Regions from separate parts of the Shewanella sp. JNE2 genome, predicted to be linked through region 2. Evidence: riboswitches for the same ligand, from Rfam matches in the RefSeq annotation. Region 2 holds a riboswitch; the other holds the start of a gene.
What was found. A riboswitch is a leader RNA that binds a small molecule or an ion and turns the genes downstream of it on or off. The one in region 2 is predicted to bind thiamine pyrophosphate.
Positions count from the first base shown of each region.

Region 1: another riboswitch for thiamine pyrophosphate. It lies ahead of thiC (phosphomethylpyrimidine synthase ThiC); the one in region 2 lies ahead of MZ182_RS08260 (TonB-dependent receptor).

Region 1 covers NZ_CP096169.1:2,164,679-2,180,917, forward strand. Annotated here, with positions in the region: gene MZ182_RS09745 (EAL domain-containing protein) at 1-1,708, shown strand, start outside; gene MZ182_RS09750 (NUDIX hydrolase) at 1,829-2,362, shown strand; gene MZ182_RS09755 (DTW domain-containing protein) at 2,424-2,912, shown strand; gene trhA (PAQR family membrane homeostasis protein TrhA) at 2,963-3,646, opposite strand; gene MZ182_RS09765 (hypothetical protein) at 4,024-5,085, shown strand; TPP riboswitch at 5,253-5,351, shown strand; gene thiC (phosphomethylpyrimidine synthase ThiC) at 5,552-7,675, shown strand; gene thiE (thiamine phosphate synthase) at 7,678-9,672, shown strand; gene MZ182_RS09780 (HesA/MoeB/ThiF family protein) at 9,665-10,567, shown strand; gene thiS (sulfur carrier protein ThiS) at 10,569-10,772, shown strand; gene MZ182_RS09790 (thiazole synthase) at 10,774-11,538, shown strand; gene thiH (2-iminoacetate synthase ThiH) at 11,535-12,650, shown strand; gene MZ182_RS09800 (hypothetical protein) at 12,752-13,015, shown strand; gene MZ182_RS09805 (putative metalloprotease CJM1_0395 family protein) at 13,021-14,823, shown strand; gene MZ182_RS09810 (LysR family transcriptional regulator) at 14,867-15,778, opposite strand; gene MZ182_RS09815 (M3 family metallopeptidase) at 15,885-16,239, opposite strand, start outside.
Region 2 covers NZ_CP096169.1:1,826,986-1,843,224, forward strand. Annotated here, with positions in the region: gene pdxH (pyridoxamine 5'-phosphate oxidase) at 1-558, shown strand, start outside; gene MZ182_RS08205 (YaiI/YqxD family protein) at 688-1,140, shown strand; gene MZ182_RS08210 (YceI family protein) at 1,261-1,836, shown strand; gene MZ182_RS08215 (DUF3802 family protein) at 2,014-2,367, shown strand; gene MZ182_RS08220 (M61 family metallopeptidase) at 2,464-4,242, opposite strand; gene hinT (purine nucleoside phosphoramidase) at 4,387-4,743, shown strand; gene MZ182_RS21435 (PaaI family thioesterase) at 4,740-5,747, shown strand; gene MZ182_RS08235 (YcfL family protein) at 5,881-6,276, shown strand; gene MZ182_RS08240 (hypothetical protein) at 6,314-6,541, opposite strand; gene deoD (purine-nucleoside phosphorylase) at 6,831-7,535, shown strand; gene tsgA (MFS transporter TsgA) at 7,586-8,740, shown strand; gene MZ182_RS08255 (Crp/Fnr family transcriptional regulator) at 8,817-9,497, opposite strand; TPP riboswitch at 9,720-9,847, shown strand; gene MZ182_RS08260 (TonB-dependent receptor) at 9,902-12,139, shown strand; gene MZ182_RS08265 (hypothetical protein) at 12,208-12,468, shown strand; gene pnuC (nicotinamide riboside transporter PnuC) at 12,571-13,227, shown strand; gene MZ182_RS08275 (phosphotransferase) at 13,258-14,361, shown strand; gene MZ182_RS08280 (DUF6279 family lipoprotein) at 14,560-15,441, shown strand; gene MZ182_RS08285 (NAD(P)H nitroreductase) at 15,638-16,186, shown strand; gene MZ182_RS08290 (GNAT family N-acetyltransferase) at 16,208-16,239, shown strand, end outside.

The DNA of each region.
Region 1 (16,239 bases), 340 kb from region 2:
AGTCATTCAAGGTTCGGATCAAGGTTACTGGGATTGGAATGTAACGACGGGCGAAGTTCAAATCAGTCCGCGATTTGAAGCCATTTTAGGGTATCAAACCGGTGAGATGCAGCTTAAAGCGACAAACTGGGCGCAATTTGTTTGTCGCGAAGATCAACGTGAAGTGAAAAAAGTGGTGTTACAACATTTACGGCACCTCACTCCGAGTATTGAACTTGAAGTGAGATGTAAAAAGAAATCCGGTGAACATTGTTGGGTACTTTGCAAAGGCGGCATAGTAGAGGTTGATAGTAAAGGTCGCGCTTTGATGATTTCAGGAACCCAAGCGGATATTACCCAACTTAAAAATCACGAAGCTGAATTAGATAAGGTTGCAAATTATGATGCCTTAACGGGATTACCTAACCGAAGATTATTACTTGATCGATTTAAACAAGCGATATCGAGAGTAAACCGTGATGGCAGGCTATGCGCAGTCTGTTTTCTCGATCTGGATGGCTTTAAAGCCGTTAATGATCATTATGGTCATGATGTTGGCGATCAACTTTTGGTCGCAATAGTGGACAACCTTTCTAAGATCATGCGTGAGCAAGATACATTAGCGCGAGTTGGTGGTGATGAATTTGTGGCACTATTTGATATTTGTTCAGAGGCGGAATGTACCCAAGTGCTTGAGAGAATGTTATGTGCAATAGATCAAACTGTCTTGATTGGGGATAAAAATTTGCGCCTAAGCGCCAGCATTGGGGTGAGTTTATATCCAGAAGATAATGTTGATCCTGATATTCTGTTACGCCATGCCTACCATGCTATGTATATGGCGAAAGCGGCTGGGAAGAACTGCTTTCAAATGTTTGACCCTGACGTCGATCGTAAGTTGCTTGCTCAACGAAAATGGTTAGAAGAGCTCAAATCAGCCTTTGCGAAGCGTGAGTTTGTGCTTTTTTATCAACCCAAAGTGAATCTTGCCACAGGAGAAGTGATCGGAGCCGAAGCCTTGATCCGTTGGTTACACCCACAACGTGGTCTATTATCACCCAGTGTATTTTTGCCTGATATTGAAGGGAGTGAACTTGAAATCCCGCTGGGTGAATGGGTGATCAACACCGCTATAGCACAAATCCAGCGTTGGTATCGTAGTGGAAAAAATATCAATATCAGTGTGAATGTGAGCGCCAGACAGTTACTGGCGGATCACTTTTATGATTTCCTAAAACAAACATTAGCTAATTTTGCTGATGTGAATACATCCTCCCTTGAGCTAGAGATTCTAGAAAGTGCTGCAATTAAAGATATGACGCTAGCGATTGGCATTTTGAAAGAATGTGCCAGTCTTGGCGTGCATTTTTCCCTTGATGATTTTGGTACAGGTTATTCTTCTTTAACTTATCTACGTCAATTACCCGTCTCAGCCCTTAAAATCGATCAAAGTTTTGTGCGTGATATGTTAGTTGACCAAGATGATTTAAGGATAGTCGAAGGTGTAATTCGCCTTGCAAGTGTGTTTAATTTAGCCGTTATCGCTGAAGGGGTTGAAACCATTGAGCACGGCAGAGTACTTGCGACACTGGGATGCCAGATGTGTCAAGGCTATGGAATTGCAGTTCCGATGACGGCAAGTGATTTTATGGACTGGTATGATAATTGGCCTACACAATATCAACAGATTAAAAATGAATTTAAACATATGAATGAGCAACAGTGCTAAGACTAACCCAAGTAATAGGGTGTTTTGCTTAGGACTTACAGGTGTAACCGAGAATTTTTTGATCCGCTTTTCGTTATTTTTGGTTTAAGCTGCTGCTCTTTTTCGCTGACAGGGCCATACATGCGTCTCCTTAAATCCACCCAAGATCCTGCGGTAAATTTACTCACTGCGAGAGTTTTTCACCGCCGAGCAGCACGAGCCATAGTGCTATCTGGTGATGATATTCTCCTGCTCTATACTCAAAAATACCATGACTATAGCCTTCCTGGAGGTGGCATTGATGAGGGAGAGAGTGTCGAAGCTGGACTTATCCGTGAATTGCGCGAAGAAACGGGCGCTATTGCGATTAAAGTATTAGCTCCCTTCGGCTGCTATGAAGAGTTTCGTCCATGGTATCGTGAAAATGCAAATGTTGTGCATATGGAATCCTATTGCTATCAATGTGAAATTGATATCGACTTAGGCGTACGAGGATTAGGGACTCCTACCTTAGAAGCCCATGAGATCAAAAATGGTATGCGACCTGAGTGGATTAATATCCATCAGGCCATTGCTCATAATGAAGATGTGCGGCGTCATTCACCTCATAAAGGACAATCGATAGAGCGCGAAACGTATTTACTAAAACGGATAGTGGAAGAGCTTTTAAACTAAATAAATCAATATGATTTGTAAAAACGTAGTGGTTAACTTTTTGCTTAGAGGGTAGGTGACAGTGCAAATTATTTTACTTACCCATGAGCGTGAATTAGTACGGGCAAATAATACTGGACGGCTCGCTATAACGGCCTTTCCCGAAAGTGTTATCTGCATACCTTGGTCAAGAACTGCACCAGATCCAGCCTTAGTCGCTGCGTTAGCCTCTCAAGAGGCTAAGCTTTTATTTCCAGCGGCATCAGAGAAAAATCTCAAGCAAGATATGCTAATTAAGCCAGCATTAACACGACCAAAACAAATTGTGATCCTCGATGGTACGTGGCAGGAGGCTCGAAAGATGCTACGCCAAAGTTCGTATCTGAAATCGGCAGCAAGAATTGCATTACCGTATAAGGAAAGTGGTTCCACTTTTGTATTAAGGCGCAATCAGCTAGAGGGCGGGCTTTGTACTGCGGAGTGTATTATTGCCCTTTGGCAACAAGTGGGCTATGAAAATCAAGCCACACAATTAATGTCGCTATTTACCGCGCTCAATAACCTTAATTGAGCACTTGGCAGGATGCTTTGATTCCAATTTATCAGCTTGAATATCCGTATTTAAATAACCGTTAAGTAAATGCAAAAAAAATGGCTCATAGCACCTCCCAATACAAACAGATGCCAAATTGCATGGTTGAATGGAATGCGTTTTCCCACATAGAAAATGACGCCTAGGGTGTAAAATAGTCCGCCTAAAATCAATAAGTTAAACCCAAGTGTTGACATGGCTGTGGTTAAGTCACCTATGATAGTCACGCATAGCCACCCCATTGTCAGATATAGCGCTAAACTGAGTTTTTTAAACTTATGAATAAATAATGTTTTGAACAAAATCCCGCCAATTGCTAGCGACCAAATCGCCGTTAAAATCACTATCGATTGTGTTCCCTGTAGGCTTATCAGCATCAAAGGTGTGTAAGTTCCTGCAATCAGGCAGTAAATTGCACAGTGATCGGCGATCTTAAGTTTATGTTTCCAGCCTGAATGGCTAACACTGTGGTACAAGGTTGAACATAGAAAAAGCACTATGATACTTGCACCGTAAACGAAAACGCCCGTAAGTTGAGTTATCGTAAGATGGTCTTGGCCTTTTAGCAGCATTAGCACCAATGCCACTATCCCTGCGATCACACCTAGGCCATGGGATACACTGTTAGCTATCTCTTCATTAGTACTATATGGCATAAATTTAGTATTGGTTTTTGTTGAGTTTTGTTGCTCGATAATACTTTGGCTTGGCATGGTGGATACGCACTTTCAAACGATGGTAATAGAGTTTACCAGTTAGCAAAATAAATCACCATATTTAAGCGTACACTTGTAAGCTAAATATGCAGCTTGCTTTTATTGCTTCTCTTCTAGCCCAATTGTTATCCCGTTTTCCTGTCTTATTGTCTCAACTGGCAAGTATCTTATCGAGTATTGGGGTAAGTGCTACGCTTGGAGCTTGTGTATTTATGTTGAACTTTGCTCTATTTGTCTCCTCTAATCTGCGTCAAGCACTCACAAATAAATATAATTATTGGATAATTCACTTTCAATATTCACCGACAAAGTGCAATCGTTCCACGTTAAGTACTATCGAAATCAATTGTATACACAAAACCTAAGGATGGATTTTGCCTTTTCAACGTCAACCCCATGCTCTGTCTTTATTTGTATCACCTGATCTCCGTGCTACGGGTGAGGAGGATGCAGATGGTGCTTTGCTTGCGCCGACAATATTGTTGCCAGAAGATAAGACTTCTATTGTGTTTCAACATAAACATGATCTTGGTGATCTAGATGATGCTTTAGCGCCTGCTTTTACCACTAATAAGGATTCGTTAGTTTGCGATCGCGGTGTAAGCCAGCCGTATAATAAAGGGGTAAGTCTGTTATTTTTTGTGCTCCTAGTGCATGTAGGTTTATTTTTACTGATCTATATTTTGTGGCGCCCGCAGTTAAATCCCTTTGGATTGAAGGAAATAGAAAGCCGTGGCCCTAAAGTGGCAGCGATCAAGGCTTACTTTATTTATGCTCCCGCGGTAGAGAAAGCCGAAACCTCAGAGCCCGAAACTGAGATAAAGGCCGAGGATAAGATTGAATCAGCAAATTTTGTTGCGTCTATACCTATTCCCGCCCCGCAAACTCCAGTTAAGCCTCAACCAAACAAAACTCAATCAATAGCCCCAAGTGAAGAACAACCCGCTGAAGCGATAGCAAAAAAACCAACGAATACGTTGGATATCACAGAATTAAAGCCGCAACTTGGTGCTAAGAGTTCGCCTGCAGAAGAAGGTGAAAGCACAATAGCGACAAGCTCAAGCATGAGTTTATTCACCCAGCATTATTTTGAGCGTCAGCGAGAGCAAGCGCTCGATGACCTCGTGATTGAACAGGCCGATAAATTCACCCGGAAATCGAATATGAGTGAAATGAGCCCAGAGATGGAAGTGTTATTTGTTCCTAACGCCGATGATTTCGCTGGCAGAACGAGTCACGATTTACCCTTAGATCCAAATCGTATTGTGCGTAAAGGGGATACTTGTTATCGCGTGGTACAAGTCGGCACTCAAGTTAATCCATACGCCGAAAATTTAGGCTTCCCATTTGACTGCAGTGGCAAAAAAATCAATCAAGCTATTGATGATGCCATTCAATCTCGATTAAATAAAATGATGCTCAAACCCCATAAATAGTGACTTTATTTTATGATCTATTTTCACGCCAATTATAACTTTGTTAGTTTCACTTTATTTACTCATTTAAAAACAATATGTTATGAATCTATATTTTGGATTGATAGTTAAGGGTTTTAATTGTTTTTTTCCTTGTTTGTTGCTGCCGCTTCTGTCTATACTGCGCACTCATCTTGTCGGAGTGCCTCTTGGCTGAGACCGTTTATTCGGGATCCGTTGAACCTGATCAGGTTAAAACCTGCGAAGGAAACAAGCGTAATAACACACATTAAATCGCGAAAATAGACGGCTTTAACACCTGTTTACTCAGCAGTGCTTTAAGTCTTAATGTTTAGATTTAATTGTTATTGAGCAGGGTAACTCAATTTTTGAAGCCAGTGTTGGCCACAAAAATTGATTGCCATGCCAGCTATCAACAACGCAATTCTCCAGACAAGCAACTCCATTTTTTAACGTGAGATTGCTTATGTCCAGTTCAAATCAAAACCTAGCTATAGCTGCCAATGCGATAGACATCACAGCGCCAGAATCGACAATCCCTAATAAATCGAAAGTGCCTAATAAATCGGTTGAGTCTAGTCAATCAACAGTGCCTAAGGCACCGAGTCGCCGAGAAATCCGCGCGCAGGCCCAAGCCTTTATCGATACGTTAGCGCCGCTGCAACATACTAATTCACAAAAGGTTTATCTTGAAGGTTCCAGTGCCGATATTCGCGTTGGTATGCGACAAATTCTGCAGACTGACACCCTTGTCGGCGGTACAGATGATGCGCCTATCATGGAAAAAAATCCGCCAATCCGCGTGTACGATTGCGCCGGACCTTATTCCGATCCTGAGGCCGATATCAATGTGCGTCTAGGCCTTGTTAAATTAAGACAAAACTGGATTCTAGCCCGCAAGGATACAGAGCAATTACCCTGTGCCACCTCAGACTTTACCCAACAAAGACTCGCCGATGATGGTTTAGATCATCTGCGTTTTGAGGCGGGTTCGAGTGCCATTGTCCGCCCACGCAGAGCGCTGCAGGGTAAACGAGTCAGTCAATTACACTATGCCCGTCAAGGGATTATCACGCCCGAAATGGAATATGTGGCGATCCGCGAGAATATGGCACTCGCCGAAGTACAGGATGAAATCCTCAATCGTAAAGCCAAGGGCGAAGCCTTTGGTGCCTTAGTTGGTGAACCGATTACCGCCGAATTTGTCCGCGCCGAAGTTGCCCGTGGCCGCGCGATTATTCCGCTGAATATTAACCATCCCGAAGCAGAACCTATGATTATCGGGCGTAATTTTCTGGTGAAAGTGAACGCCAATATCGGTAACTCGGCAGTGACGTCTTCCATCGAGGAAGAAGTAGAAAAGTTCGTCTGGTCAACCCGTTGGGGCGCAGATACGGTAATGGATTTATCCACGGGTCGTTATATCCACGAAACCCGCGAGTGGATCATCCGCAACTCGCCAGTGCCCATCGGCACAGTGCCGATTTATCAAGCGCTGGAGAAAGTGAACGGCGTAGCAGAGGATTTAACCTGGGAAGTGTTTCGCGATACCTTGATTGAACAAGCGGAGCAAGGTGTTGATTACTTTACTATTCATGCTGGTGTACTGCTTCGTTACGTGCCGATGACGGCTAAACGTGTCACTGGGATTGTCTCCCGCGGCGGTTCGATTATGGCCAAATGGTGCCTGAGTCACCACAAAGAAAATTTCCTCTATAGCCATTTTCGTGAGATCTGTGAGCTTTGCGTCGCTTACGATGTATCCCTGTCTTTAGGTGATGGTATGCGTCCCGGATCGATTGCCGACGCTAATGATGCAGCCCAGTTTGCAGAGCTTGAAACCTTAGGGGAACTAGTCAAAATCGCCTGGGAATACGACGTACAAACCATTATCGAAGGGCCGGGACATATCCCGATGCAGCTCATTAAAGAGAACATGGACAAGCAGTTAGCTCACTGCGGCGAAGCGCCGTTTTACACCCTTGGCCCGCAAATCACCGATATCGCACCTGGGTATGATCATTTCACCTCCGGCATAGGCGCGGCCATGATCGCTTGGTACGGCTGCGCCATGTTGTGTTATGTAACACCAAAAGAACACTTAGGATTACCGAATAAACAAGATGTTAAGCAAGGTTTGATTGCTTACAAGATTGCCGCCCATGCCGCCGATGTGGCCAAAGGTCATCCGAGTGCGCAAATTCGTGATAATGCGCTGGCAAAGGCGCGGTTCGAATTCCGCTGGGAAGATCAATATAACCTAGGGCTCGATCCTGACACCGCTCGGGCTTACCACGATGAGTCCTTACCACAGGAATCGGCCAAAGTCGCGCATTTTTGTTCTATGTGCGGCCCTAAATTTTGTTCGATGAAAATCACCCAAGATGTGCGCGCCTATGCCGCAGGTTTAGAGGCGGCACAAACGAAGGCAGAGCAAGTTGAAGCGGCTGCCCAAGCCATGCAAGTCACTATCAAGACGCCGCAGGAGTTGGAAGCGGCCATGGCACTAAAATCGGCACAATTTGCCGCTTCGGGCGCCGAGATTTATCACGTTAAAGACAAGCTCGTCGCCGAAGCTGAGGAAGCCTAATTATGCAGGGTATTCATGGGGGGAAATTGCCCATGAGTACCGCTCGCCCCGCGATTGTTTGGACCATAGCCGGTTCAGACAGCGGCGGCGGTGCCGGTATTCAGGCGGACTTGGCCACGATTCAAGATTTGGGTTGTCATGGTTGCAGCGTGATCACCACAGTGACGGCGCAAAGCTCAGTGGCGGTCACTTTAGTCGAGCCCGTGTCAGCTGCGATGTTAATGGCTCAGTTGACCACTTTACTGTCAGACTTGCCACCCAAAGCAATCAAAATCGGCTTACTGGCTGATCAATCTCAAGTCGCATTATTGGCAGATTGGATCGCGAGTTTTAAAATCCACTATCCATCTGTGCCTGTGATTGTCGATCCTGTGATGGTCGCCAGTTGTGGCGATGCATTAGCAGTAGATAACTGTCAGGATATAAAAAGTACGGCCAAATCAGCCTTAGATTTTAATCCTTTCAAAGGCTTAATCGAACTTATCACGCCCAATGTGCTTGAACTTGGGCGGTTAACTCACAGTGATGTTTCAACGAAAGCACAATTCGCTGCTGCAGCACAGGCTTTATCCCAGAGTTTAGATTGCAGTGTGCTCGCTAAAGGAGGCGATGTGAGCTTTGGTTGCACTGATATTCTTGATGATACTCATGCTAAAACTCACGATAACACTCATGCTCAAACTCAGGCTAACGTTCATGTTAGCACTCTCGATAGCAACGGCTGGGATCATGGGCTTGCCGAGGATTATCTGGTTTGCCATCAAGTACGCGCGAGCTCTGAGCTACATCAAAATGGGTGCTTCTGGTTAGCAAGCCAGCGGGTTAATACCCGTCATAACCATGGTAGCGGCTGCACTTTGTCATCGGCTATTGCCGCCGTGTTAGCGCAAGGTTTTGTATTGCAAGATGCGGTGGTGGTTGCCAAAGCCTACGTGAGTCAAGGCTTAAGCGCGGCGATTGGCTTAGGGCAAGGTCCAGGGCCGTTGGCCCGTACGGGGTGGCCCAATGACTTGTCCCGCTATGCCAAGATAAGGCTGTGTGATGGCAATTTTATTAGTCATAAACTCAATCAACACATTGATATTGTTAATGATTTAGTTGAGACGGTTTTATCTGCAACAGATCAGGCAACCGCTCAGGTAGTAAGAATAGCCTCGACGCCAGCTCAATGCATCTCATCCCACGGTTTTAAAATTCTCGATGCCGATCTTGGTGTTTATCCCGTGGTGAGTGACTTAACCATGCTGGAGAGTTTGTTAGCTGCGGGTGTTAAAACCCTGCAGTTACGGATAAAAACCGACATCAGCGAGTTATCTAGTGCAGCGCCAGCCGAATCTGATTTAGGCAAGTCTGCGCTTGGCAAATCTAAGTCAGGTAAGTCTGAGTTGGTTGGCTCTGAATTAGAAGCACAAATTCAAACGGCCATTGCCTTAGGTAAGCATTTTAATGCTCAGCTTTTTATCAATGATCACTGGCAGTTAGCGATAAAATACCATGCCTTTGGGGTACATTTAGGCCAAGAAGATCTCGCCGTTACCGACTTAGCGGCCATTCAGTCGGCAGGGCTCGCATTAGGTATATCCAGCCACAGTTATTTTGAGTTGCTACTGGCGCATCAATACTCGCCATCCTACATAGCGCTTGGGCATATATTCCCAACCACGACGAAGCAAATGCCTTCGGCGCCCCAAGGGCTCGCAAAACTTAAACACTATGTGGCGTTACTCCAAGACCATTATCCCTTGGTCGCCATTGGCGGCATCGATTTAGATAATCTGGCAAAGGTGAAAGCCACGGGGGTGGGCAATATTGCTGTGGTGCGCGCAATAACCGAGGCTCAGGATCCAGTCGCAGCGTTTGCACAGCTGAGCCAAGCTTGGGAGCAATGCAGCTTGTCTGAAGAACTGGCTGCAAAGCATGAGTTTGATGTAAAGCATGAGTTTGATGTAAAGCATGAGTTTGATGTAAAGCATAAGTTGGATGCAAAATATGAGTAAAAACAAATCGCTTTCTCACCCAGTGGTTCTTTGCGACGGTACACAAAGCGCTCATACACTCTGCGATGCCGATTTCATCCGTTATTCTCGGCAAGTCTTATTGCCAGAAGTGGGGGAGGCAGGGCAATTGCAACTGGCCGATGCCTGTGTCGCGATTATCGGTCTTGGCGGCTTAGGGCAATTGGCGGCGCAATATCTGGCTTGCGCTGGTATTGGCAACTTGACGTTAATCGATATGGATAAGGTTGAAGTATCGAATCTACCAAGACAATTGTTATTCAACGATACCGATATTGGACTCAATAAGGCGCGAGTTGCCAAGCAAAAGCTCAAAGGCTTAGCGCCGCATTGCACTGTTACTGCCCATGAAACTGCATTTAGTGCTGAGACATCAGCTCATCACTTCGCTGAGGTTTTACTGGCAAAACAACAGGGGAAAAGAGTGCTAGTGCTTGACTGCACAGATGACTTTGCGACTCGCCAATCCATTAATCGCTGCTGTATCGAAGCTGCTTTGCCTTTAGTCAGTGCGTCAATTGCAGCATTTAGCGGTCAATTGTTCGCGGTCGATCAAATGCAGCTCCCTTCTGGCGGCTGCTATCACTGTATTTTCCCCGCACAGACAAGAGTGTCGCAGAACTGCAGTGCCCAAGGTGTACTCGGCCCCAGCGTGGGTGTGATGGCGTCAATGCAATCCTTGGTGACGATGCAACTCTTGCTGAGTGTGGACAGCGGTTGCGATGAACCGAAAAATGCCTTGTTGGGGCGTTTTTGGCGCTTTGACGCTAAATCACTTTCATGGACAGCGGCTGTATTAACGCGGGATCCCCATTGTGATGTGTGTGGTCCCAAAGGGGCTTATCTATCATCAAATAAAGATAGTCTTGAGGTTTGATATGATTTTAATTCACATAAACAATATCCCGCAGTTGTTATCTGAACCGACGTCACTAGAGGCTGTGATCCTCGCACAAAATATTGCGCTCGATTCAGTTGCTATCGTGTTGAATGCTGAGGTCGTTCCGCGCAATCGCTGGCAATCTATTCTCTGCCAAAATGAAGATAAATTAGAACTTTTTTCAGCAGTGGCGGGAGGCTAATATGTTAAAGATTGCCGATGTGGAATTTGAATCACGGTTATTTACCGGAACGGGAAAATTTAGCAATAGCCAAGTGATGCTTGAGGCAATAAGGGCTTCAAAATCGCAGTTAGTGACAGTTGCGATGAAAAGAATTGATTTTAAAATGGGGCTTGATGATTTACTCACGCCGTTACGTCAAGCGGGTGTACAGCTATTGCCTAATACTTCTGGGGCGAGAAACGCCAAGGAAGCGGTGTTTGCGGCTGAGCTTGCCCGTGAAATGCTGGGAACTCATTGGATTAAGCTCGAAATCCATCCAGACCCTAAGTACCTGATGCCCGATGCAATTGAAACCTTAGCAGCGGCCAAGATTCTCTGTGATAAAGGTTTTATCGTGATGCCCTATGTGCATGCCGATCCTGTGCTGTGCCGTCGTTTGGAAGAGGTGGGCTGCGCTGCGGTTATGCCACTGGCGAGTCCGATTGGCAGTAATCAGGGTTTAGTCACTGAAAGCTTTTTAAAAATCATCATAGAGCAGTCGCGGGTGCCAGTGGTGATCGATGCCGGTATTGGCGCGCCTTCACAGGCTGCGCGGGCAATGGAGCTGGGCGCCGATGCGGTGCTCGTCAACACCGCCATCGCCAGCAGCGCGTCGCCGATAGTGATGGCCGAGTGCTTTAAGGAGGCGGTGCAATGCGGTCGGCGAGCCTTTGAAGCTGGGCTTGGCCGAGTACAAACGGGCGCGGTACAGACCAGTCCTCTGACGGGATTTTTAAATCAATGAGTTTTGTAGCGGAATTTGCCAACATCCCACGGGATAAACTGTTACTCGATTTGTATTCTTGCACAGCCCAAGATGTCGAGCGGGCGTTAGTGAATCCAGCAGGGGATTTATGCAGCTTACTGGCCTTGTTATCACCTGCGGCTGAACCTTATATTGAAACCATGGCACAGCACTCTGCGGCGCTTACGCGGCAGCGATTTGGCGCGAATCTGGGCATGTATTTACCGCTATACGTCTCGAATCTGTGCGCTAATGAGTGTGATTACTGTGGTTTTAGCATGAGTAACAAACTTAAACGCAAAACCTTGAATAAACAGGAGTTGATGGCTGAAATAGCCATTATCAAAGGCAGAGGTTTTGATTCTGTTTTACTGGTGTCAGGTGAGCATGAAACTAAGGTTGGTATCGATTACTTCAAGCAAATTTTACCATTGGTAAAGCAGCAATTTAGCCATGTGGCGATGGAGGTCCAACCCATGAGTGAGGACCATTATCGCCAGTTAGTCGCGCTAGGTTTAGATGCTGTGATGATTTATCAGGAGACCTATCAGCCCGAGACTTATGCTCGTCACCATTCCCGAGGTAAAAAAATGGATTTTGCCTATCGCTTAGCAACACCGGACAGAGTTGCGGCGGCGGGCGTTGATAAAATTGGTCTTGGGGTATTACTGGGGCTGGATGATTGGCGTTTAGATGCGTTAATGATGGGATATCATATTGACTATTTAGAGCGTCGCTATTGGCGCACTCGCTTTAGTATTTCGCTGCCAAGGTTAAGGCCTTGTACTGGCGGGATCACTCCAAAAGTTATTCTATCGGATTTAGGTTTAGTACAAATGATTTGTGCATTTAGACTTTTTAATCATCAGCTTGATATCAGTATGTCGACAAGGGAAAGCCCTGAGCTGAGGGATAATCTTTTGCCACTTGGAATTACTCAAATCAGTGCGGGCAGCTCGACACAACCGGGCGGCTATCAAGCACCCGACAGTCAACTCGATCAATTTGAGATAAGCGATGATCGCAGCGTCGAGCAAGTCATCGAACAGATGCAACGGCAGGGTTTTAATCCAATATTCAAGGATTGGGAATCTGCATGGATAAACAGCTAGTTTTTGCGGGAAATAAATGGCGCTAAGGTTGATAAAGGCTGTACTTTAGCAAACTGTTGGTCAATAATTGTTCTAGTTATTACCACAGCGGGATTACCGTTATGCAAATACAATCTGCCTATTCATCTGGTGTACAAGGTTTGCAAAGTGCGCAATCTGGGTTAACTCAAGCTACAATTGATGTGGCTAAATCGACACCAGCTCAAAGTGCAGCGCCTTCGGAATCGACTAAAGACGTTGCACAAACCGATAAAACCTCGGCCTTACTCTCTGCTAATCAATCTGTAAGGCAAGCGGAGGCCGCTACTGAAGTGATAGAAACTGATTCAGAGACAATAGGAACCATCATTAATATTAAGGTGTAAACACTATGTCTGCCGTGGCGCAGTCACCCAAGGTTGGAGCGTCACCCACTTCTGTTTTGGAACATGATAAGTCGTTTGGACAGAGCCGTACTTATCAAGAAACGAATGGAAAAAGTAGTCAGCCTGTTAAGCTGAACTCTCCAAAAATAGAAGCGAGTGGGGTATTTGAACCATCACTTTCTAATGCGCTAGCGCATGGTGGCGCTGCTGTTACTATAACGAAAGCAAATCCACTATTAAGTAAGCACGTTTCTACCTCATCCAGTGACATTTCCGTCACCGTAAATCAGACGTTAAATACTGATCATATTGTTTCTTCTCAGAATGTTGCAGTCTTACATGCGGAGCCCGCCAGTTTTAGCCTATTGACGGGCCCACGCTCAATACGGGGGGTGAGAGAAGGGCAAATAGCCACAGTTGCACCCAACGATTTTTCACCCTTGGCGACATCAAACGGACAATCCAGTACCACGGCTTTATTAACCCCAGCGTTAACACTTTTTGTTCCAGATGGGAGACACATCTCTGCTTTAGCACCAGAGCTAATGACTGGAGATTATTCTCCTGTTGCTCAAATACAGGGCTCACAGGTCCATTCAGGGATAAAAGACGTGTCATTGACTCCTGAAATACCCAATGCCAATGTTCCTGAATATGCAAATAAGCAGGTGATTCCTTCAGCGAATACAAGGAATACCGTTATTACAGATGGTACTGATAACTCTATTTCTTATCCTCAGACTGAGCAAACTGATAATCAGGCAAAGAATGTTCCTCCACAAAAAAGTCCTGAGGAGCGGTTTATTGAGATGTTTGGCAAAGCAGCCCCTTTTAAATCAGGTGATAATGAGGAGGATGACAAAACTGAGGAGAGTAAGCAGCAAGCTCTAGCTGCAATTTTTACGAATGATGCTGGTAAGGAACAAACAGAACAAGCAGAAGCAGAAGCTTCAAAACAATTGGATGAACAAACACAAGCTCAAAAGGTTCAAGAGAAGATTGCTGAGCAGCAACGTGTTCAAGTTGCAGAGCTTAAAGCCCGAGATGCGGAAGTTAAAGCCCATGAACATGCTCATGCAACCGTTGGTGGACAATATGCCCAAACGCCAAATTTTAAATATGAAAAAGGAGTTGATGGACAACGTTATGCCACTGATGGAGAAGTGCAGATCGATGTTTCTATTGTGGCAGGTGATCCGCTAGCAACAATCAACAAAATGAAGCAAGTATATGCTGCAGCAATGGCTCCAGTTGATCCATCGAGTGCAGATATTCGCGTTGCGGCTGAAGCATTAAAAAAGATGAATGAAGCGAAAGCATTACTTGCAGAGGAACGTCAGAAACAAATCATCGATTTAGAAACGACTCAAACCTTGATCGAAGCCGATGCGCAGGTTGAGAATTTACCGCCGCTTAAGCCGCATACTTTTACCGTTACAGGGGAGGTTGATGCTGCAGGCAATATTGTTCAACCACAAGATAGCGGCATAACACCCGTATCTGAGCTTATCGATAGAATAAAGCAAGGCATTGAAGCAAAGGATAATATTCAGGCACAAGTCTCATCTACCACTGTTGCCTCTGTAAATGAGCAAACTCAATCAGAGATAAAAGATGACATAACCCAGCCTATTGAACCACCCACAGCAACATTAGCAATAAACTCTGACAAGCTAGATATGGGAAATATGAAGCCGAATTCTGCGGTAATAAACCGTTTTGACTCATCAAATTTAAAGAACGAAACTATGGCAACCCGTTATTACGCTGCGGTTGCACAATTGAATCAGCCAGTTTCAAGCCTCTAACACCTTTTGAAATCAACTAAAGTAAATGTGCATATTCAGTTTTTTAATGACCTGTATTTGGTATTGCGATCCCATGATGTCGTAAAATGAACGAAGCGAGCAATTTAGAAGCCGGGCCTTGGTTATCTCGGTTTGGGATCACCAGACTCAACATTATTCGACGTTTTTGACTACCTTCGAGATGTAAACGGACTAAATTACCCGATGATAATTCCTCCTGTACTAAAAACGATGGGATCCAGCAAAAACCAATACCACGATTTAAAATCACTTTAGCTTCGTGGAAATTAGAAACCGTCCAGCGTTGTTCTGCTTTTAACCAACCAATATCAACATTTGACTGTACGCCAGTATCTTTAATCACTAGCTGTAAATATTGCGCTAGTAGTTTATCGTCTTCAATAATCCCTAAGTCCGCTAGAGGATGTGTTGGGTGGCATACCAGATACAATTCCTCTTCACATAGAGGCTCCGCTAAATATCCCTTAGGTGCAATACCCGCACAGATGGCAATATCAACTTTATTTTGCGCGATAAGTTCTTGGGTGCCTGTAATTACCGAATCCAGCATAATAATGCGGGTGCCGCGGCTATGGGGTAAAAAAGCATTGAGAGCTGACACTAAACTTTCCATTGGATAAATGATTTCACGGGCAATGGTGAGTGTGGGTTCCCAGCCTTGCTCTAGATTGCTGGCAAGTTGTTCCAATTCATTAACGGCTTGGGTGACATGCCGTGAGCGGCGCAGTAGCACTTCGCCCTGCGGGGTGAGATAGGCTTTACGGCCTTTGACTTCGAGTAGTTCGATACCTAGCTGGTGTTGTAATTTGGCAACCGCATGGTTGAGAGATGATTGACTCTTATTGAGTTTTTCTGCCGCTTGGGCATAGCCTCCAAAATCGACAACTGCTTGTAAAATACGCCATTGTTCCAGAGTGGATTTAGCTCGAGTCATAATAGTCCCAAAAAAGCGATAGATTTAGCTTATAATGTCGACTTCTTATCTATTTTTCAATTAAATTACGGTATTAAATGAAAGACTATTGCGCTAATGGATGTGCTTACCGCGACATATTCGCAATATATTGAATAAGACTCGTTGGATCGGTAGGCCCCTCGATAAATGCGCTTAATTGTTCGCTTAAGCTAAGTGAATCTTCGTTTACAACGAGAAGATTAAATAAACTGAGTTTATCGGATCGATTGGCTGTTATTTGATAGATGAGCTTTGCTAGCGCTTCTTGCCAAAGGGATTGATAGTAAAGCGGCCCTTCATTGGCAATTGCATTGAAACTATATGGATAGTCATCCACTTGTGACCACTCTTGTCCAAAACTGTATGTAAACTCGGTGGCGAGATCCCCATAGCTTTGCTGAGATTGAGCTTGATAAACGTTCAGGGCTACTTTAGCTCGA
Region 2 (16,239 bases):
TTGTTTGCACTGTGGATGACACAGGCGAGGGATGCTGAGCTTAGCGATCCCACTGCAATGTGTGTGGCAACTGTGGATGAACAAGGTCAACCTTTTCAACGGATTGTGTTACTTAAGCGTTTTGATGACACAGGTTTTGTGTTTTTCACTAACTTAGGCAGCCGTAAGGCACAGCAGATCGCAGCCAATAATAAAGTCAGTTTACATTTCCCTTGGCATCCTTTGGAGCGCCAAGTATCGGTGCTTGGCGAAGCTCAGGCCCTTTCTACTACTGAAGTACTTAAATACTTTATGACTCGGCCTAAAGACAGCCAAATTGCCGCATGGGTATCGCAGCAATCGAGTAAACTCAGTGCCAGACAAGTGCTTGAGGGCAAATTTTTCGAAATGAAGGCTAAGTTCGCTAAGGGGGATGTGCCCTTGCCTAGTTTTTGGGGGGGATATCTTGTCAGACCCAAGAGTATCGAATTTTGGCAGGGAGGAGAGCACAGATTGCATGATCGTTTTATTTATACTCGCGATAATACTCAGTGGATTATCGATCGTTTAGCCCCATAATCGGGTCTGAAATCTTGTTTCAGATATTTGATGTGACGAAATAGTCGAATCGCGGAGCCACTCTAGGTTGAGTGATTATGATTAAGTCGCCATTGTTTAAGTCGTTATTATTGATTGAGTATCCAAGTATTGAGTGATTATAAAATTTGGGTTGATGCCGACGCTTGCCCTAATCCTATCAAAGAAATACTCTTTCGGGCGGCAGAGCGAAAAGCCTTACCCCTTGTGCTAGTCGCAAATCAGATGATCCGTGTACCACCATCGCCTTATATCAGCCAAATTCGAGTGGGGGCGGGGTTTGACGTAGCGGATCAATATATTGTCGATCATGTTAAGCCTTCGCATTTAGTGATCACGGCGGATATTCCTTTGGCCGCCTTAGTGATTGAAAAGGGCGCTTTGGCACTCAATCCCCGTGGTGAGTTGTACACCATCGATAACATAAAACAAAAATTAACGATGCGGGACTTCATGGAAGACTTGAGAGGTTCTGGCGTGCACACTGGTGGTCCAGATTCGTTCTCACAAGCGGATAAACAGGCTTTTGCCAACAGTTTAGATAAATGGTTAGTGCGAGTTTGAGTCATTGTTTACTGGTCGCTAATAGAGAAAAAGAGTATCTTTGGTGATCATAAATGGATGTAAATCACGATTAATTTGCTTGAATATAGCGTTTAAACTGACTCTTTGAGGGCTGATGCAATGAACAAATGGATTGGAATTTCGGCATTGTTAACCATGGTGAGCTTTAGCTGTGCGGCACACTGGCAAGTCATGGAGCAAGATTCACGAGTCAGTTTTATCTCATTAAAAAAAGGTGATATAGGTGAGATACATCACTTTAAGCAACTCAAAGGTACGCTAAAAGATAATGGGCAATTTGAGTTAGTGATTCCGCTTACGAGTGTGTCAACAGGTATTGAAGTCCGTGATGAACGCATGCAAAATTTATTGTTTGAAGTGTCCTTATATCCAGAGCTTAAACTCACTTCGCAGGTAGATAGCAAAATGCTAAAGGATTTAGCGGCGGGGGAAACTATCGTCACAGATATCGAGGGTAAAATTGCTTTTCATGGTAAAGAGCAAACTAAAACATTCTCGGTAATGTTGACCAAAATCTCCGATAATAAACTGATGGTTAGCAGCTTTCAGCCGATAATAATCAATGCTAATGAATTTGGTTTAGTCACTGGTGTTGAAAAATTGCGGGATATTGCAGGGTTGTCTAGTATTAGCCAAGCCGTTCCTGTGTCTTTTGTACTAACCTTAACGCAGTAACATCAATAAGATTGGCGTAGATCAATATGTCTGCTGTGAGACTTAAGCTAAGGTGTGGTAGCAGCTGACATTGATGAATAAAAGCAATAGGTTGAGTTTTGAACGTGTTAGTATTTTGACTAATATTATTAATTTAGGTTGTATTGACCTTAAGTTCATGAGTGTTAAGGGTAAAAAATGGTCACTGATAAAGATGGTTACATGCATTTGATCCAGTATTTGACTGAGCATCTTGGCATATTTGAACTACCTGATACTCAATGTGTTTCCGATGACACTGTGATGGAGTTATTTGAAGAGCAGTTGTCAGCTCAAATCATTATGGTTTGTGGCCAACATCCTTCGTTATCTTTTACTGAGCGAAATACCATTATTCGTGAAGTGGATGCCATAGTATACGATCTAGAGGAAATCCTTGCTTCGGTTGCTAATCATAAAGCAACGCCTTCTCAAACCTTGTTTGTGACAGAATTCTCTGGATTGATTAAGAATTTATTCGATCAAGAAATTGCCAAGCTGCCTAATCGCTAAGCGATATAGCAAAAGTATAAAAACAACGCACAATACCTGAACATCAACATAAGCAGATAAATAATGACCTTATCTATCTGCTTTATAACGATGAATTTATGGCTTATTTTCAACGCCAAGCCAAGCGGCTAATTTCGTGTCATCAATAATCGATAGTGCGACGGTATCCTTTGGTGCTGGTGTGATGGTTAACTCCCCCATCATTAATTCATCCCGTCTAAACCAATGTAACGGTAAGGTTTGTCCAAGTGGATACTGTTGCAACTGTGCCTCAAATTGCCCTGTGACTTGAAGATTGTCCGCGGCAATTAATACATCTCCTGCGCTTAAACCTGCAAGATGGGCAGGGCTGCCTTGGGTAACAGTCACTATTTTTAAACCGATTGGTGCGGCTTGGGTTTTAGCACCAAAGGCTATTTCATAACCTTTGGCTTTGACCCCGCCTACATCTTGCGCGCCTTGGCTGGCCCGAAGGGTAAGTTCGACGCCAAATTTAGCAAGTAAAGGAGCCAATGGAATGTCGTCGGTGTTATTTAAATAGGCGAACAGGTCGTGACAATCACGCCCGAGTAAGCGCTCAACAATCTTTTGATGGCAATCATCTGTGGTACCACGGTTTTGCAGCGCATATTCTTGCCATAGAATTGTCATCACATCATCGAGAGTGTGCTTGCCTTGCGTCTCGCTTCTTAAGGTTAAATCGAGATACAAAGCAAACAGTGCGCCTTTAGTGTAATAGCTGATGATGGCGTTTTGTGCATTTTCATCCTGTTTATAAAACTTAGTCCACGCATTAAAGCTTGAATCTTTAATACTTTGCTTAAAACGCCCCGGACTACGGTAAACGCGGGTGAAGGTTTCACTCAGCATATCTAAATAGCTTTGTTTATCGACAAGTCCCGCTCTGTAGGTCAGAAAATCATCGTAATAAGAGGTTATCCCTTCATAGGCCCACAGTTGCGATGTGTAGGTTTCTGTTTCGAGTCGATAAGGGCGGAAGCACTCTGGTTTAATACGTTTCACATTCCAGCTGTGAAAATACTCGTGGCTACATAAAGATAAATAGGTGCGATAGTCATTATTGATGGGCGCATCGATTGAAAGGGGTAAATCTTTGCGAGAACACATTAATGCAGTAGACGCTCTGTGCTCTAAACCGCCAAAACCATTGTCTAATACTGTGGTCATAAACAAATAACGTTTGAAGGGGGCAGGTGTGCCAAAGAGGTTAATTTGGCACTCACAAATGGCCTTTAAGTCTTGGCAAAGTCTTGGCATACAAGCGCGATGGCGGCCATTGAGTACGATATCGTGCCGCACGCCACAGGCATCGAAACTCCCTAGGATAAATAATCCCATCTCTACGGGATGATCGATCAGTTCATCATAATTTTCGGCACTGAATTGACCAAAATCAAAGTCATCACCACTGGTGCGGCTCATGCTGGTCGCGACGCGCCAGTCACCTAACGCTAATTCTGTGGGAGGCAACAGAGCGACAGTGTGAGTTTGATCTTCAAAACCGTGTGCCGATAAAAAAACGCTACTGCCATTAAAGAAACCGTGGGTCATGTCCAAATGTGCGGTGCGCACCGATAAATCCCAAGCATACACTTGATAAGTCAGAATAATTTCGTTGCTATTATGGTCAACCGACCAGGTTTGCTTATCTAATTGGGTGAGTTTAAGTGCTTGGCCGTTTGCATCCTGAGCCTTGAGTTCAATGATATTTTTGGCGAAGTCTCGCACCATATAACTGCCGGGCAGCCAAGCGGGTAGGCTGAATATTTGCACTGCGTTGGGCTTAGATACCGTCATAGTGACCGCAAATAAATGGGCTTTCGGATCAACGGGGATTATCTGGTAATGGATCATATTTATCCTGCAAAACCTGAGTGTTTTAATGGTGGTCATGCTGCCAAAAATGCCTGCAACAGGCAAATGAAAAGCAAAATATCTGCAGACACAAAGTGTTAAATTGCTAGTATACTATGCCAACTAACCCAAGGAGGACGCCCCATGGCCGAAGAAACCATTTTCAGTAAAATTATTCGTCGTGAAATTCCAGCGGATATTCTATATCAAGATGAATTGGTTACCGCTTTTAGAGATATTTCCCCTAAGGCGCCAACCCATATTTTGATTGTGCCAAATCATTTAATTCCAACGGCGAACGAGATGAAAGCCTCTGATGAGCCGGCACTGGGTCGGATGATGACAGTTGCTGCAAAATTAGCCGCTGAGGCTGGCATTGCGAAGGATGGTTATCGTCTGATTATGAACTGCAACAAGCATGGTGGACAGGAAGTGTACCATATTCATATTCACCTCGTGGGCGGAGAACCACTGGGTCCCATGTTGAGCCAAGGTCAATGAAGGTCAATCCCGAGTTTTTTCCGCTGACCCAAATGGCGCAGCGGTTTGTGGAACAATTAGCCCAGTGTCGTCGCCTCGGTTTAGCTGTTCTGGAGGCGAGCGAGCATCATGTGTTGATTGAATTGCCTTACAGCACTGAATTAATTGGTTATCCAGATACTGGCGTTATCCATGGTGGGGTTATCACGACCTTAATGGATACCGCTTGCGGCAGTGCAGTTGTGAGTGCTATTTATCAAAAATATCAATCATTAGAGATTTCTCCCACCCTCGATTTACGGGTGGATTATATGAAGCCAGCGCAGCCTAATAAACCTGTGTATGGCTTCGCTGAATGTTATAAGTTGTCTTCTAATATTGCCTTTACCCGCGCAATTGCTTATCAAGACAGTATCGATGATCCCATCGCCCATGCGGTAGGTTCTTTTATGCGGATCAGCCCTGAAATGGTCGGAGATGCATTTAGACAAGCACTTATGGGGGAGACAGTATCTGTGCTAGGTGGGAGTGGTGAGCAAAATCATTCTGCGTTAGCAGAAAGTGTTACTCAAAACCCCCAAGTAAAAGCGCCTATCGATGTCCAAGGCATCGTTAAACGCGCGACCGAGCTTAATGATTTTGGCCATTTACTTGAGCATGTTCCTTATGCCAAATTCATTGGTATGAAGGTTGAGCGTTTTGGTGATGAACTGATTTTTAAACTGCCCGCCAAAGCCGATAATATCGGTAATCCTGTGTTACCTGCCATTCATGGCGGCGTGATTGCAGGCTTTATGGAAATGTCGGCAATAGTGCAATTAATGGTATTTATGCAAACCGCCAAAGTACCTAAAGTTGTTGATTTTTCAATCGACTATTTGCGTGCTGGCCTGCACAAGGATAGCTTTGCTGAATGCCGAATTACCCGTCAGGGTCGACGAGTTGCCAACGTGAATATTGATTGTTGGCAAACTAATCGTAAACAACTTATTGCCACTGCTCGGGCACATTTTTTGATAGATTAAGTGATAGTACTCCCCGCTGGGCGACTCATTACCAAATGATTAAGCATGAGTTCAGCTTCTGTCGATGAGTATTACTGCCAGTCAAAGTGGGCCATATTTGCCCAATACTTTATCGCTAGATAGGGAGAACAACATGAAACATATCTACACAGGGTTAATCATGGCTGCAGCGCTTACGCTTGGTGCTTGTGCCTCAAATACGGCGGGTATTTCGGTAAGCTCACAAGGTGAGACTCGTGTTGATAGTAGCAGTTTTGCTCGTAAAATTGCGATCGAAAATATTGATGCGCGCCGTGTAGGTGATTTAATTCAAGGCTCTGCATTGATTGTGAGTAAAACCTCTACCGATATGCGCGTGCAGTATAAATTCACTTGGTACGATGCCAGCGGCTTTACTATTGAAGATGAGGCAACAAGCTGGAAATCGGTGAAATTGCACGGTAAACAGCAATTGCAGGTGTCGGCTGTGGCGCCGAACGCCCAAGTGGTGAAATTTGACGTTTATGTGCGCGAGACCTATTCAAATTAGATTGGTGCTTGCTTTTGTAGAGTCTGTATCGGATTTTCTACATTTTAGAAATAAAATATATTTTAAAAAGACTTACTCTTTTTGGCATAAGTCTTTTTATTTGTATCAAATACAATGTGTTAATACCAATCGTATTAAATATCTGTTCATTCAGCGGGAGTTCAACGCGCTTTAGACAAGGCGAAGGCTTGAAGGCATAGTGGTGCTCTGTCAAAAGCCTTAAACGCAGTATAAAGCGCGTTGAAACCCGCCCTTCGGGAGCCACACAGGCATCCCACTCCCGTGTTGCATTGACTTAAAAGGGAATGACCATTTCTGCGTCAATGCGCCTTGGATTGAGATGCCTGTGAGGCTCTGAACTGATTAGATATTTAATGTGATTGGTATAAGTCATGGTTTGTTATTAAGTTTTATGATGCTGAGTGTAAACGTTGCGATAAATCATCCACTTTTAACAAAAAAGGGGGACAGCAAGAGAAGATCCGGACTTTAGTCCTAAAAATATTTCGCGGTTGAGCACTACTATCTGCATATTACCACATGAGGATAGACCTATGACGGCTCATATTAATGCGCAACCTACTGATTTTTCTGAAACTGTAATTATGCCGGGCGATCCGCTGCGGGCTAAATATATTGCTGAAACCTATCTTACTGATGCCGTAGAAGTCACTAATGTTCGCAATATGCTGGGTTACACAGGTTATTACCAAGGGCAACGCATTTCGGTGATGGGCCATGGTATGGGCATTTCATCTATGGTGCTCTATGGCCATGAGTTGATTAATTTTTTCGGCGTTAAACGTATTATTCGTATCGGCAGTTTAGGGGCGACCCAACAGCATGTTCAAATGCGCGATGTGATTTTAGCTCAAGCCGCTGGCACGGACTCACCCACTAACGCTAAACGCAGCAGTGGCTACCAAATGGCGACCTCGGCGACTTTTTCTTTACTGCATAAAGCCTATACCAAAGCCAATGAAAAAGGCATTAGCGTGAAAGTTGGCAACGTGTTTAGTGGCGATCTTTATTATGATCCCGACGAAGATATGATCCCTGCGCTCGAGCGTTTCGGAGTGTTGGGTATTGATATGGAAGTGGCAGGACTTTATGGTTTGGCACACCAACAGGGAATTGAATCCTTAGCTATTCTGACGGTATCGGACCACTGTTTAACGGGTGAAGAAACAACGGCGCAAGAGCGTCAATTATCTTTCAATAATATGATCGAACTCGCCTTAGAAACCGCGCTTAATTAGGGTTAACGCTATCCTTTGTATCCTTAGCATTTCACCGATGGAATGACAAAATGAATAATAAAATCACTTTAACTGCAATTAGTTTTCTCGCTAATTTTATAATGGCGGGCTTTGCCACTCAATTTGGGATGCTGATTGAGCCTATTGCAGATAAATTTTCAGCAAACGTGAATGACGTTGCTTCCATATTCTCCTTGCTTAATGGTGGCGCATTGGCGGGTACTATTGCTGCCTTTTTCTTTATTGAAAAATTAGGCATCAAGCGAATTACCATAATTAGTTACAGTCTAGTGGCAGTGTGTGCTGTGGCATTACATCTCACCCATTCTCTACAAGTCGTGATGGTAGCCATGACCTTAATTGGTTTTTGCGGCGGTATGGGGTTATGTATTGCCGGTACAATAGTGGTATCGGTGTGGCAAGAGAAATTACAAAGCACCATGCTAGTCGTACAAGATGCCACGTTTAATATTGCGGGGGTTATTTTCCCTTTAATCACAACGTATGCACTCACAAGTTCATTGTCATGGAGTTACAGTTACTTAGCTGTAGGTCTCGTGGCGTTGGGAACCGTGATTATTACCTTATTTACTAATTTTTCGTTATGTGAGCAATCATCGACTACTGAAGATAAGCAACAATCGGAATGGAATTTTGGCATTATTAGCGGCGGTGTGGGCTTATTTTTAGGCATGTTGGCGCTGTATACATTTTTAACGTGGGCTCCCTTATTCGTTAAGCAAAAATTTAATATTCCATTTGAAGACGCGGGCAATATTATTACTCAATATTGGTCAGCAGCACTGATTGGTGCATTAATTTCGACGCTGATTGTGACGCGGGTAAAAATTCACCATTTTTTAGTCGCAATTATCGGCCTTGCTATGATCATCACCTTTATGATTGTGACGACCGATAAGCTTAATTGGGTAGGTTATTTAACCTACGGTTATGGCTTTGTGTGCGCAGCCCTATATAACGCATTTATTGCTTATGGCGTGTCCTTTGTTAAAAAAGCCAGTAGTAAAAATGTGTCCTATATTCTGATCAGTGGCAGTACTGGCGCCATGTTTAGTCCCGCCATTAGCTCATTCTTTGAGCGCATAATCGGATTACAAACTGTGATGTATGTTATTCCACTGCTTTATGTTGCGATATTTATTATGTTGATTGTTTCAGGTCGAATGAAGCCTGCAGCGGCCTAAGATCCATTTGCTAAGTTAATTGATTTGGTCCACTTTCGCGAATGAATAACCTCGAGAGTGGGCTTTTTTAATTTTGCTATATCGCAGCTTCAACGAATTGTTTAAGGGCATTGAGATCTTTAATCCTAATCCCTTCTTTGTTGCGTTCAATCAGGCCACGTTCCTCAAGTAGCTGTAGCGCACGTCGATAGACCCGATCTGTTGTACCAAATCGCTCCGCCTCTAAATAGCGTTTACTAAAGCCATCGACGGGTAAATCATTTAAATATTCATGGTAAATATCATATGCCACGTTATAGCTGATGGGATAAAGCAGTCGCCGGGTAAAAATATCGACGGTGTCTTGGTAGTCAATAGCAATGGCACTGGCGAAAAATAACGCAAGCTGCGGATGTTGCCCAAGGGAGCACTGCAGTTTTTCGGCGCTAATGATCATGATTTCTAAGGGTTCATTGGCAATAATATCCAACTGACAGTGATACTGAGTAAAAAACTCCATCTCACCAAAAAGTTGCGAATCACAATCGATAGTCCCTAATTGAAAACATCGACCATTTCTGGCGGTATGGCCAAGTGATACGCGCCCTTGTTTTACCAATACCAGTGAGGCCATGGCTTCACCTTGTGTCATTAGATGAGCGCCTTTTTTAAGCATTTTAACTTCGCTGATACAGCTTAGTATCACCGCTTCAATAAGGGGATAGTCTTGCTCCCATCGCTGGCTATAACGTCCTTTGGCTAACGGTTTTAGCTGCATTGAGTATGATCCTCTTATCCTGTTCAAAATCGCGGTCTTCTATAACATTATCGTGAGAAGTGGTCAAATGAGCTAAAGGATTTGAGCTGCGACGGTGGGCATTTTTGCCCTGACGTTTAGCATAAGACTTTTAACATTGTGCTGAAAGACAAGGTTTTAGTGACATTTAAGGATATCGCAGGCACAAGTGTGTCTACTTTATTATTTTCGTCATGTATACTAAGCGCCGCCAAGGGGTGTTTGCAGCGAGTTCACTTTAACTCTAGTGACTGCAAACTGAGATGTCATCAGACGAACCCTTAGAACCTGATCCGGCTAATACCGGCGTAGGAATGGGCCAATCAACAGCACACTTCTGAATCGCTTATTCGTTGCCGGATCTCAAACATTATATTTGAGGTCCTATGTTTAACAGTAAAAATCACATTTCTAGCATATCCTTGAAGCGAGCACCGTTGGTCTTAGCCATTGCCGCCGCGCTCAGCACCTCTGCATTTGCACAAACCGATGCTATCGATAAACCCGATCCGAACACTGAGATGGAAATCATGGTGGTGACGGCGGATTTTCGCAGTGCCAGTTTAGAAAAAATGCCTTCAAGCATAACCGTTATCGATGCCCAGCAAATTCAAGATGAAAGCGCACAGCACTTTGAAGATGTGCTTAATTCCATCGCTAACGTTAATTGGTCAGGTGGCAGCTCGCGGCCGAAATATTTTCAGATCCGCGGCGTGGGTGAGCAAGAGCAATATCAAGGCGCACCTAACTCATCGGTAGGCTATATTGTTGATGATATTGACTTATCTGGTATCGGCATGGTGTCGAGTATGTATGATCTACAACAAGTCGAAGTGCTGCGTGGGCCACAGGGGACACGCTACGGCGCCAATGCCTTAGCGGGATTAATTTACTTAAAAAGTAATGATCCAACCGATGTGTTTGAACATGGCGCAGAGGTGTCTTTAGGCAATGACGATCTGCAAACCTTTAGCGGTTTTAGCTCTGGACCATTAACGGATTCTGGTAAGTTGCTGTACCGTGTGGCGCTACAGCAACATCAGCAAAACGGTTATCGCGATAATCTGTATTTAGGACGTGATGACACCAATGGCCGTGATGAATTTACGGGTCGCGCTAAATTACGCTGGTATGCAACCGATGATTTGCAACTGGATTTAACCCTGCTACATGCCAATTTTGATAATGGTTATGATGTGTGGAGTTTAACCAATTCACCAACACAGACGACCTCGGATCAGCCTGGCGTTGATAGCCAGCGCACCACTGGTGTGGGTTTTAAAGCGACTTACTCAGGTGCAGAGCAGTTTGAGCTGACATCACTTACCTCATTTGCCAATACCGATCATCATTATAGTTACGATGGCGATTGGGCTAACCCAGATTATTGGTCTGGGAAACAATGTGATATTTATGATGCCGATTGGAACTCAATTGGAAAGTTGCATTGTGTGTATGATGCAACATGGTCAAAAGTTGGTGAAAGAAAAACGTTTACTCAAGAATTACGTCTAACCTCAAATGATGCAGGAAAAATATTTAACAAGTCGACTGATTGGTTATTTGGCATTTATTTTGCGAATTTGCAAGAAGATAACGGTTTGGTTGACTATGCAAAATATAGTAATGGTGGTTTGAATCCTAGCTTTAAAGAAAGAACTAAATATTTGGATTCAACATATGATGCGAAAAATTATGCGATGTTTGGTCAACTCGATATTGATATGAGTAATGATTATTTACTGTCTCTTGGATTGAGATTAGAACATCGCTCAAGTGATTATAGCGATACAAATCTGGATGTTTTTTCACCATCAGAAACAATGTGGGGTGGTCATCTCGCATTGAGTAAAGCTTTTAGTGAACAGCATAATGCCTATATTCGAGTTGCCAAGGGATATAAAGCGGGTGGTTTTAATATGACCTTACCTGCGAATTTGGCGGATAAAAAAGAATTTGATACTGAAACTTTATATAACTACGAATTAGGCCTTAAGTCAGCATGGCTATCTGGAGTTCTCAGTACTAATGTTGCTGTTTTTTATATGGATAGGCAAGACCAGCAAGTATCTGCATCTAAAAAAAATCCTGAAGATATGAGTGAGTTTATTCTTTTTGTAGATAATGCTGGAAGTTCAAAAAACTATGGTCTTGAAATTGATGCTAATTGGTACATCGATAGTAATTGGCATTTATATTCTAGCGTTGGCTATTTAAATACCGCCTATGGTGATTATAAGTATGAGGTGGGTGAAGATGAGTTTGTAGACTTAACCGACCGAGATCTGGCCCATTCCCCCCATTTTACCTACAGCATAGGCGGGGCCTATCGTGCTAACTCAGGTTGGTTTGCCAACTTGAATATGAGTGGCAAGAGCGAGTTTTACTACTCAGACAGTAACGACTCCCGCTCTGAACCATATACTGTTGTGAATGCGCGGCTTGGTTATGAGGCGAGTGCTTGGTCGGCTTATTTATGGGGCCGTAATTTATTTGATGAAGAATATGGCGTTCGTGGTTTCTATTTTGGTAACGAGCCCGATAATGGCTGGGCAGAAAAACAATATATTCGCTATGGCGATCCGCGCCAGATTGGTGTGACCTTTAACGTCAAGTTTATGTAGTGGTTTGAGCCCTAGTCTCGGACTAGGGCTGTCGCTTATCTAACGCAAATAAATATCAAGGAATTAAAATGAAACTGACCGCAGAAATTAGCATGTATCCCTTCAATGAAAACTACCTCGATCCGATCAAGTGGTTTATTGGTCGCCTGGACAGCTATCCCAATATTGAACGCGTGACCAATGCGATGGCAACTCAGGTATGCGGCGAATATGTAAATGTGATGACCATGCTGGTGACCGAGATGCAAGCCGCCCATGAGAAATGGGGCAAAGCCGTATTTGTCTGTAAGTTTATCGGCGGTGAGCTTAATCTCGCCCACAGTGAGTAATGTAATATTATCTTTGCTAGCACCTAGCACCTAGCACTTAGCACTTAGCACCTAGCATTGATAATTTGTGCCTTTTCGTCCAGTAACAGCGAGAACAACACATTGACAGATTTATGGTTAACCTTGCTCGAGAATATGAATATAGCCTTCAGTGAAGTCCATGTGATGACGGCATGGGAAGCCTTGGCCGTATTGCTGGCGATGGCCTATTTGCTTTTGGCAATGAAGGCAAGCGTTTGGTGCTGGGCGGCAGCGTTTACCAGCACAGCCATTTACACTGTGTTGTTTTGGAAGGTCTCCTTGCTGATGGAGTCTATACTCAATGTCTATTATATGGCGATGGCACTTTACGGTTATTGGCTCTGGACTCAAGGTGGAGATAAACAGCAAGGCGTTAAAGTGACCACTTGGTCATTGAAAAAACACTTAATATTAATTGTCACCACTGGGGGTATTTCGCTTTTAGTCGGTCATGGTATGGCGACTTATACCCAAGCTGCATTTCCGTATTTAGATGCCGCGACAACGTGTTTTGCCGTGATGACCACCTATTTAGTCGCTCAAAAAGTATTAGAAAACTGGCTTTATTGGGTGGTTATCGATCTCGTTTCTATTTATCTCTATCTTAGCAAGGGGTTGATGCTGACATCCTTGTTATTTGTCCTATATGTGGGGATGGCTGTGGTGGGGTATTTCCTGTGGCGTGCAGCGTTAGCTAACGATAATCGTCAAGATAACACCTTGAGTTTGCTTCGCTAATTTTACTCTATTATTTAAAGGTCGGCAGGAATGTCATCCACACCTAAGGCAGTTAATCTAACCTGCTCAAGTTTAGTTGTCGCACCAGTATCGACTGAGTTTTATAAAACACTATTCCCCATTTTGGAAGCCGCGGGGCTTGATACCGTGCTCAGTATTACCGAGCTTTCAGGGGGACTCAGTAATCATAATTATAAAATTATCACGCCAAAAGCGAGTTATGTGCTTAGGGTAAATGCAAACGCCACTGATATTTTTTGTATTCGGGAGCAGGAGCATTTTTATTGGCAGCAATTGGCAAAGGCTAAGGTTGCCCCGCAACTTTTTTGGGTGAGTGATGATGAGCGGTATTACTTAAGTGAGTTTATTGCCTCTGATGGGATTCAAGATGACCCCATTTCAGAACCGGCAACGCTATTTTGGCGGGATCTTGAAAAACCACTGTGCGCGCGTGATTTTTTGCAGAATGCTAAGCGCGATAATACTCAAAGCACAACAATACCGCACTATGGGCAAGCGCATATTTTATTACTGGAATTATTGCTCAAGTTACGCGATCTTCCTGCGGGTCCTTATGCTATCAGTGTGACTGAGCAATGGCAGGAATATCATCAGCAAATGATAAACTATGCAACACTGCCTACCGCCACGGAAACGGCCATAATTCATCATCGACAGTTAGATAGCGCATGGCATGGGCGAGTTACTAAACTTGTTGGCATACAAGCTGATATCCAACGATGGGCTGATAAACTTGCCGCCTGTTTAGTTGCGCCGCAGTTTTGCCATCGGGATCTGAATCCCCATAATCTGTTACTGCAAAATAACCATCTATTTTGTATTGATTTTGAGTATGCCACTGCCTCACATCCACTTTGTGAACTTGCGGTTGTATTAGCCACCCACGCGTTAACCCCCAAACAGCAACATTTTTTGTTGGATGAATACTTAAAGGATCATCCTTATTTAACGATGGATGCCGCATTGGCAGTACCCGCTGCGATTGAACTCTATTGGGTATTTGCGTGCTATTGGGCGCTATTGATGGCGGCGCAGCAAACTGAGTCAAATCGCCGTACAGAATATATTGCTTGGTTTGATTTTTTCTGGCCGATGATTTCGCACGAGGTTTAATTAATCGGTTATACCCATGTCCATAGGATCCATATTTTGCACTGACTAAATACTCGCCTATTATCGTGTATTAAATCAGTAGTCATAAAATAAACGTATTTCTTACTACGTTTACTTATAAAAACAATGCTATAAAACAAGCAACTTTATATCAGTTACCGCGTCTTAAAGAGACACTTCTAGGATGGATAATTCAGCATGAAAAAAAGCGTGATGCTACTCGTGTGTCTTTTAGGCTTAAGCGCCTGTTCCACTAAATTCAGTTATCGTTTCCTCGACTGGGCCATCGGCTGGGAGCAGGAGGATTATGTCACCTTAGATAAAACACAGCAGAAGGCATTTGATACGCTGGTTGAAAAAATGGTTTTTTGGCACCAATCCAAAGAGTTAGCTCATTATGTAGTGCAATTAAAAGAAGTTGAAAATTTAATTAAAACCAATGAGTTAACGCCATTGCTGTGGGCTGGACATGTGGATATAGCCAAGCGCCATTGGTTTAGGGTGTTTGAGTTCGCGATGCCAGAATTGCTACCTATCATCATGTCTTTGACCGATAGTCAGGTAAAACAAATTCTCACAAAGCTACGGGAAGATGAGCAAGCGCTAGTCAAAGAGTTTGCAGGTAAAAGCCCTGAACAATTACAAAAAGATGCCGACAAGCGTTTACAAAAGCAGTTTGAAGATTGGCTGGGCAGCGTAAGTGCAGAGCAAAAATCACTTATCCACCAATATAACCAACAGCGTTTATCCACTTTAGATATGTGGCTTGAATACCGGCATGAATGGTTGCGTCAGTTTGAGGTTGCGCTTGGGCAACGTGCCGATAAAGTGCTTTTAACAGAACGTTTGACCTTATTAATGACCCAACCAGATGAACTTAAGTCTGAGCAACATAAAGCATTTTTACGTCAGAATACAGAAGCCTTTGGCACTTTATTGCTCGCGATGAACGGTAGCTTATCTGCCAAGCAATCGAAACATTTCTATAAAAAACTCGGGAAGTTAATTCAAGATTTGACGGAGCTAAATCAAGAGGCGCTTGAAAAAGAATTCAAATCAATGAAAGCATTATCGACTTGATAGTATCTATTTCATTAGCGGAATTTTTAGTGAAGCACGCTTATGTTACTCGTATCAGACATGGCTCAATTTGAGCCGTTATTTGGATGGCTGGCAGCAACAGGTTAAATCTCACTTTTGTGGTGGGATTTTTTATGTCTCTTTATCCACAATTTGTTATGCTTGAGCCCAATTTATATCGAATTAGGATAATAACTTGGACGCTATCGAACTCTTACTTACCCGTCAGTCAACTCCGCGATTAACCGCTCCAGCTCCTGATGCGAATCAATTAAAGATCATCTTAGATGCTGCCATTCGCGTGCCAGATCATGGTGCCCTAGCACCATGGGAATTTATTATCGCCACAGGCGATGGGCTTAATACCTTAGCCGATATTTTTGTTAATGCAGCAAAAGCCAATGGTGCCGATGAGGATTTTGTCAATAAAGCCAAGGGTATGCCAATGCGAGCGCCTATGGTGATTACCGTGGTAGCTAAAACGCAGGATCATCCTAAAGTGCCAGTGCTCGAGCAGCAAATTGCAGCGGGCTGCGCGACCATGGCAATGCAGCAAGCGGCGTTTGCCTTGGGGCTCGGCGCGGTGTGGCGCACTGGCGATTTTGCCTTTGATGCGAATGTGAATGCGGCATTAGGCCTAAAAGCACAGGATCAAATTGTCGGTTTTTTATATGTTGGCACGCCAGCCGTCGTTGCACCTAAAAAGCCACAGAAGGATGGTCATCAATACGCCCGTTATTTATAAAATCTTGAGTGGAGAAATCCTATGCAAGTTACCCGTACCCCGAGGTTAATACT